One region of the Streptomyces yaizuensis genome, then DNA from elsewhere that is predicted to be linked to it. Evidence: riboswitches for the same ligand, from Rfam matches in the RefSeq annotation. Region 1 holds a riboswitch; each other region holds the start of a gene.
The links. A riboswitch is a leader RNA that binds a small molecule or an ion and turns the genes downstream of it on or off. The one in region 1 is predicted to bind cobalamin.
Positions count from the first base shown of each region.

Region 2: linked by a shared signal. The riboswitch ahead of metE (5-methyltetrahydropteroyltriglutamate--homocysteine S-methyltransferase) and the one ahead of SYYSPA8_RS30605 (cobalamin biosynthesis protein) in region 1 are both predicted to bind cobalamin.
Region 3: linked by a shared signal. The riboswitch ahead of SYYSPA8_RS02265 (prenyltransferase/squalene oxidase repeat-containing protein) and the one ahead of SYYSPA8_RS30605 (cobalamin biosynthesis protein) in region 1 are both predicted to bind cobalamin.

Region 1 is NZ_BSBI01000015.1:193,323-195,580, reverse strand. Features, by position in the region: gene SYYSPA8_RS30615 (inorganic phosphate transporter) at 1-758, shown strand, start outside; gene SYYSPA8_RS30610 (hypothetical protein) at 771-992, shown strand; cobalamin riboswitch at 1,116-1,248, shown strand; gene SYYSPA8_RS30605 (cobalamin biosynthesis protein) at 1,365-2,258, shown strand, end outside.
Region 2 is NZ_BSBI01000001.1:595,833-598,090, forward strand. Features, by position in the region: gene SYYSPA8_RS02175 (hypothetical protein) at 1-147, opposite strand, end outside; cobalamin riboswitch at 631-855, shown strand; gene metE (5-methyltetrahydropteroyltriglutamate--homocysteine S-methyltransferase) at 1,024-2,258, shown strand, end outside.
Region 3 is NZ_BSBI01000001.1:613,616-615,873, forward strand. Features, by position in the region: gene SYYSPA8_RS02260 (prenyltransferase/squalene oxidase repeat-containing protein) at 1-620, opposite strand, end outside; cobalamin riboswitch at 756-829, opposite strand; cobalamin riboswitch at 933-1,082, shown strand; gene SYYSPA8_RS02265 (prenyltransferase/squalene oxidase repeat-containing protein) at 1,286-2,258, shown strand, end outside.

The sequences.
Region 1 (2,258 bases):
CGAAGGGCTACCGCGCGGGCCAGATCGCCTCCGCCGGCCTGGTCTCGCTCGCCCACGGCACCAACGACGCCCAGAAGACGATGGGCATCATCACGCTGGCCCTGGTCGCCGGCAATGTGCTCGCCCCCGGCTCGAACCCGCCCCTGTGGGTCATCGTCTCCGCCGGTGTCGCGATCGCGCTGGGCACCTACCTGGGCGGCTGGCGCATCATCCGCACCATGGGCAAGGGCCTGACCGACCTCCAGCCGCAGCAGGGCTTCGCCGCCCAGACCAGCGCCGCGAGCGTCATCCTGGCCTCGTCCAACCTGGGCTTCTCGCTCTCCACCACCCACTCCTGCTCCGGCGCCGTCATGGGCTCGGGCCTCGGCCGCAAGGGCGGCGTCGTCCGCTGGTCGACCGCCACCCGGATGTTCGTCGCCTGGGGTCTGACCCTGCCCGCGGCCGGTCTGGTCGCCGCGCTCTCCGAGCTGGTCACCAAGCAGGGCGACTGGGGTGTCGGCGTCGTGGCCGCCTTCCTCGTCGGCTCCTCCGTCGCGATCTGGATCTACTCCCGCCGCCAGGTCGTCGACCACACCAACGTCAACGAGACCGATGACGCCGCGGCCACCGAGGCCGCCGAGGCGGAGCAGGGCGTGGTCACCGCCGCCATCGCCGCCGTCACCCCGCCGCCGGCCGGCATCATCCCCGCGCAGGACGAGCACAAGACCCCGGCCGCCCCGGCCACCGAATCCGGCCCGGCCAGCCCGGCCGCGGTGTAAGGACAGATCAGCATGAACATCGACTGGGTAGCACTCGGCTCCGTCTTCGGCGTGAGCCTCCTCGCCACCGTGACCATCGCGGGCCTCTTCGTCCTGGGGCTCGTCGGCCTCAGCAAGCAGGAGGTGGCCTCGCAGGCCGGCGGTTCGGCAGCCGTCGCCCGGGCCGGCGCCTACCTCTGCTTCACGCTCTGCCTGGTGGCGGTCAGCTTCGGCATCTACCTGATCGTCGTCTGACCGGCCGTCCACACGAACGGGCCGGACACCCCCTGGGGTGTCCGGCCCGTTCCGCATGCCCCGGCGGCCCGGGTGTGGGGCTGAGCACACTGCCCCCGCCGCAGGTCAACGGCAGGTTGACGGGTGTTCTCGCAGCGTGGTGGACTGCCGGGGCCATTGGGCGGCAGCAGAGGAAGCCGGTGCGAATCCGGCGCGGTCCCGCCACTGTCACCGGGGAGACCCGGGAGCCAGGAACTCTCGCCGCCGATCACGTCGAACCAGGGCGCGGACACCCTGAGTGAGGACATATCGCCATGCCCGGCCGCGGCTGCGCCCCGCCCCCCGTCGTACCGCCCGCCCCCGTACCCCGGCCCGGAAGCGGTGCCTGAGGCCGTGCGGGCCGACCGTGTCTTCGTCTGCGGTGCCACCGCCGGGCTGCTGGGGGATCTGCTGTTCGGCGATCCCCGCCGGGGCCACCCCGTCGCCGCCTTCGGACGGGCCGCGACCGCCGTCGAGCGGCTGCTCTGGCACGACCACCGGGGCTGGGGAGCCCTACACACGGCCGTCTGCGCCGGTGGTACGGCCGCCGGGGCGGCCCTGCTCGCCCGGGGTGCGCGCCGCAGCCCCGCGCTCGGTGTGGCCCTGACCGCCGCCACCACGTGGGCCGTCGTCGGCGGCACCTCGCTGGGCCGGGAGGCGCGGGCCGTCGGCGCCGCTCTCGCGGCCGGTGACACCGAGCGGGCCCGGGAGCGCCTGCCCCATCTGTGCGGCCGTGATCCGCACGCCCTGGACGAGGCGGGCATCGCCCGTGCCGTGGTCGAATCCGTCGCCGAGAACACCTCCGACGCCGTGGTCGGCGCGCTGGTGTGGGGGGCGCTCGCGGGGGTGCCGGGCCTCGCCGCGTTCCGCGCGGTGAACACCCTGGACGCGATGGTCGGCCACCGTTCACCACGCCATCTGCGGTTCGGCTGGGCCTCCGCCCGGCTGGACGATCTCGCAGGCTGGCCGGGTGCCCGGCTGACGGCCGTGCTCGCCGTGGCCGCCGGGGGCGACCCCCGGGGGGCGGTACGGGCCTGGCGCGCGGACGCCCACCGGCACCCCAGCCCGAACGCGGGCCCCGTGGAGGCCGCCTTCGCGGGCGCGCTGGGCGTACGGCTCGGGGGGACCCTCTCGTACGCCGGACGGGTCGAGCACCGCCCGGTGCTGAACGCGCCGGGCCGCCCGGTGGCGGTCGCGGACATCGAACGCGCGGTCCGGCTGTCGAGACGGGTGGGCCTGCTGGCGCTC
Region 2 (2,258 bases), on a different contig from region 1:
CCCGTCCGGCGTGCCGGGTTCGTCGCGGTCCCCGGCGCGGCCCGGGTGGAGCCGGCCGGGTTTCCCGGGACGGGCGCGGTGGCCGTGCCACTCCCAGCTTCCGGTACGGGCCCGGTGGCGGTGGTCCTGGTCTCCGTCCCCGCCCATGGCGGCCCCTTCCCGGTGTCTCAGCTCCGCGGCTGTCGGTCGGTCCGCTCCGCCGCCCCTGCCCCCTCCGTCCGTCCTGTCCCGGCGGCGGTCCGGTGCGGGACGCGGGGCAATCGGACTGCGGACAGGACGAGCGTGATCGCGCGGTTCACCTCAGGCGGCCGTCGCCCGAACGAGCGAGCGCGCCGCGACCCGGCCGGACGGCGACCCAGAGCGTACGAAGAGCGCCCGCGGTGAACCAGACCCCCGCAGGACAGCGGCCGAGGATGACCAGATCCCACCGCCGTGAACGGTTGGTGACGATGGGTCATGGCCGGGGCCGGAGCTTCGGCGGGCGCCCGCACCGGCCCGCGCGGGGCGCTGCCGCCCGCACCGCCGCCGGCGGGGCCCGGTGGCGGGATCCCGGTGCCGCACGGGACGCCCACGTGTCCCGACTCACCGTCCGGAATGTGGAAACGACTACCCACCGACCGGGCGGGGGCCTAGTCTGACCGGGCAACTGGTTCGCCCTGCCCGCCAGGCAGGCGCGTCGTAAGAGGGAACCCGGTGGGAATCCGGGACTGCCCCGCAGCGGTGAGTGGGAACGACCGCCGTCATACGCACTGGACCCGGGACGGGTCTGGGAAGCGACGGCCAGTAGGTGTCCGCCGGAAGGCTCCGGTGGGTGTGCCCGCAAGTCCGAAGACCTGCCCGTTGCCCGTACACGGACCGTTTCGTGTGCGGATATCCCGGTGACCTCGTGGGCGGGTCGGCGACCATACCGAGCGGAGGACCGCGCCATGCCGCGCGCGGCCCGGGTCCGCCCGGTTCGTCACCCCTTCGCGCTCGCGTCCCGTCCCCGGGATCTCAGGGATTCATCTCGCGAAGGAGATCTCCGTGACATCGAAGTCCGCAGCCGCGGCAGCACGGTCCACCGTGTACGGCTACCCCCGCCAGGGACAGAACCGGGAACTCAAGAAGGCCATCGAGGGCTACTGGAAGGGCCGTGTCACCGCCGACGCCCTGACCGCCACCGCCGCCGAACTGCGCGAGCGGAACTGGCGGGAGCTGGCCGACGCCGGGATCGACGAGGTCCCCACCGGCGACTTCTCGTACTACGACCACGTCCTCGACACCACCGTCCTGGTCGGCGCGATCCCCGAGCGGCACCGGGCGGCCGTCGCCGCCGACCCGCTGGACGGCTACTTCGCCATGGCCCGCGGCACCCAGGACGTCGCCCCGCTGGAAATGACCAAGTGGTTCGACACCAACTACCACTACCTGGTGCCCGAGCTGGGCCCCGACACGGTCTTCAGCGCCGATCCGGCCAAGCAGATCGGCGAGCTGACCGAGGCCCTCGCGCTCGGGCACACCCCCCGCCCGGTCCTCGTCGGCCCCGTCACCTATCTCCTGCTCGCCAAGCCCGCCCCCGGCGTGGCCGCGGACTTCGACCCGCTGACCCTGCTGGACCGGCTCCTCCCGGTGTACGCGTCGGTCCTCGCCGATCTGCGCGCGGCGGGTGCCGAGTGGGTCCAGCTGGACGAGCCCGCCCTGGTGCAGGACCGCACCCCGGCCGAGCTGAACGCCGCCGCCCGCGCCTACCGGGACCTCGGCGGCCTCACGGACCGGCCCAGGCTGCTGGTCGCCTCCTACTTCGACCAGCTCGGCGAGGCCCTGCCCGTTCTGGCCAAGGCGCCCGTGGAGGGCCTGGCGCTGGACTTCACCGAGTCGGCCGCCGTCAACCTGGAGAAGCTGGCCGCCGTCGGCGGGCTGCCCGGCAAGCGCCTGGTCGCCGGTGTCGTCAACGGACGGAACATCTGGGTCAACGACCTGGAGAAGTCGCTGGCCACCCTCGGCACCCTGCTCGGTCTCGCGGACCGGGTCGATGTCGCCTCTTCCTCCTCGCTGCTGCACGTCCCCCTCGACGCCGCGCTCGAACGGGACGTCGACCCGCAGATCGTCCGCTGGCTGGCCTTCGCCCGGCAGAAGACCGCCGAGATCGCCACCCTCGCCAAGGGCCTCGCCCGGGGCACCGACGCCATCGCCGGCGAACTCGCCGCCAACCGGGCCGCCCTCGCCTCCCGCGCGGCCTCCCCCATCACCCGCGACCCCGCCGTCCGCGCCCGCACTGG
Region 3 (2,258 bases), on a different contig from region 1:
GCGAAGGTCCAGCCCCCGTCCACATGCTGGTTGGCCCGGATCCGCGTGACGAGCGAGGTGGTGAGGGCCGCCGGTACCCGGGCACCGCCCGCCTGGGTCCGGGCGCCGCCGAGGGCGAGGGCGGCGAACACGGTCCCGTTGAAGTTGGCGGACGGGCCGAAGTAGCCCGGCTCCGCGCTCTGCCAGTAGCCGTACACATGGGCGATGAGGTTCCGGGAGGCCGAGACCCGCGCCGGGTCGATTCCCGCCGCGTACGCGTTGAGGACGGCCCGCTCGTAGTCGGTGACCACCGGCGCGGCCGAGGGCCAGCCGGGGGTGGAGAGCAGATTCCGGTAGACGGTACGGGCGTTCTTCGTCGTGTCGCCGCCCGGGGCCACGTCGACGACGGCCGTACCCGTGGCGGCGAACGCGCTGAACGCCCACTCGTGGGAGAGCCCGGCCCCCGCGTAGGAACCGTCCGCCGCCTGGAGGGACTTCAGATAGGCGACGCCGTTCGTCTTCGATGTCGCGATCTGGGCGGGCGTGGACGTGGCCGAGGCCGGCAGCACGGTGAGGACGAAGGCGCCCAGCGCGGCGGGCGCCGTGAGGACAAGACGGCGGGCGGTGCGGTGACGGTCCATGGCCAGCTCCTGGAATCGTGGACGCGGCCGGTCCCCGCACGGGCCGCCGCCGGCTGTGCGCCGGGTGGGTCCGCCTGCCGGGGGCCGCCGTCCGGATCGCGTGGTACGGCTTCCTGAAATATGCCTCGCCCCATGGGCATTCGGGCTCGGAGCGGTCGCCGGCCGCCCCACACCGCTGCGCGTCAGCCCCGGACTCTCACCGGGTTCCCCCATGTGGCAGCCCTGGACGCTACCCCAGTGACCTGCGGCCCGCCACCGTTCACCCAGGTCCGTCAACCGGAGCCGGAAGAGGCATCCTTGACGCCCTGACCGAATCCGTGTTCCCTTTCGGCTGATAAGCACTCAGCAAGCACTCAGCACCAGGGGAAGCCGGTCGAAGTCCGGCGCTGACCCGCAACCGTAGGCCCGGACCGGCGAAAGCCCCGGGCGAGCCGGAACACCTGGCGCCGAGCGGAGTACCGAGCGAGGAAACGCCGTCGCGGACTACGGCGTGGTCGTCACCGCCTCCCCGGCGCCCCGACGGGCCGCCGCGCGGGGGTGTTTCGCCACGCACGCGGACCGCCCCGGCAGAGACGAGGACCGCGGTGGGGACCGGAGAGCTGAGCACGCGGGCGACCGGAGCGCTGGGCGCACGGGGGGCCGGAGCGGGGCGGTGGCCGCTGTCCATGGCCCTCGCCGGGCTGCTCACGTTCGGCGCGGCCGTGACGTTCCTCACAGAACCGGCCCCGGCCCGGGCCGCGCCGGCCCGGCCGTGCGCCGGGGGAGCCGTCGTCGCCGTGGACTTCAAGCCGTTCGGCGGTACGGTCGAGAGCGGCTGCGACCTCACCCCCACCACCGGGTACGAGCTGCTGCGCGACGCGGGCTTCACGACCGCGGGCACCGTCCGCGACGGCCCCGCCTTCATCTGCCGCATCGGCTACGGACCGTTCAACTCCGGTACGGCGTATCCGACTCCGGACCGGGAGGACTGCGTCCTCACCCCGCCGGCCAGCGCCTACTGGTCGTACTGGATCGCCGCTCCCGGGCAGCGGAAGTGGACCTACAGCCCGCTCGGCGCGATGGCCCGGAACCTCAAACCCGGTGACGTCGACGCCTGGGTGTTCGGCGCCACGGGCGTCGGGGGCTCCACCGGAGCGCCCCGCTTCACCCCCGACGACGTCCGGGGCGGCGCGGGCCCGGGGCCCACCGGCTCCCCGGGACCCTCCGGGCCCACCGTCCCGCCGGGCGCGGTCGACGTACCCGCCGCCGTCCGCTGGGTCGGCGGCACCCTCAAGGACGGCGAGCGGGTGGTGACATCGGACGGCGGGCCCGACTTCCTGCTCACCACGGAGGCCGCCTTGGCCCTCGCCGCCGCCGACCGCAAGAGCCCCGCCGCCGCGCGGGCCGCCGCGTTCCTCGCGCGACCCGCCCACACCGAGGCGTACGCCTACCCGGCCGGGACGGAGCAGCCCCCGGACGCCACCGCCGCCGCCCGGCTGGCCCTGGTGGCGGAGGCGACCGGCGGCGACCCCCGTGACTTCGGGGGCCGCGACCTCCTCGGCGATCTGATGGCGCACGTCTGCCGAAGCGGCATCGGCGATGTCCCCGAGCCCGGGCCCGGCTGCCTCACCCGGGGCGACTTCCGCACCACCGGCCAGA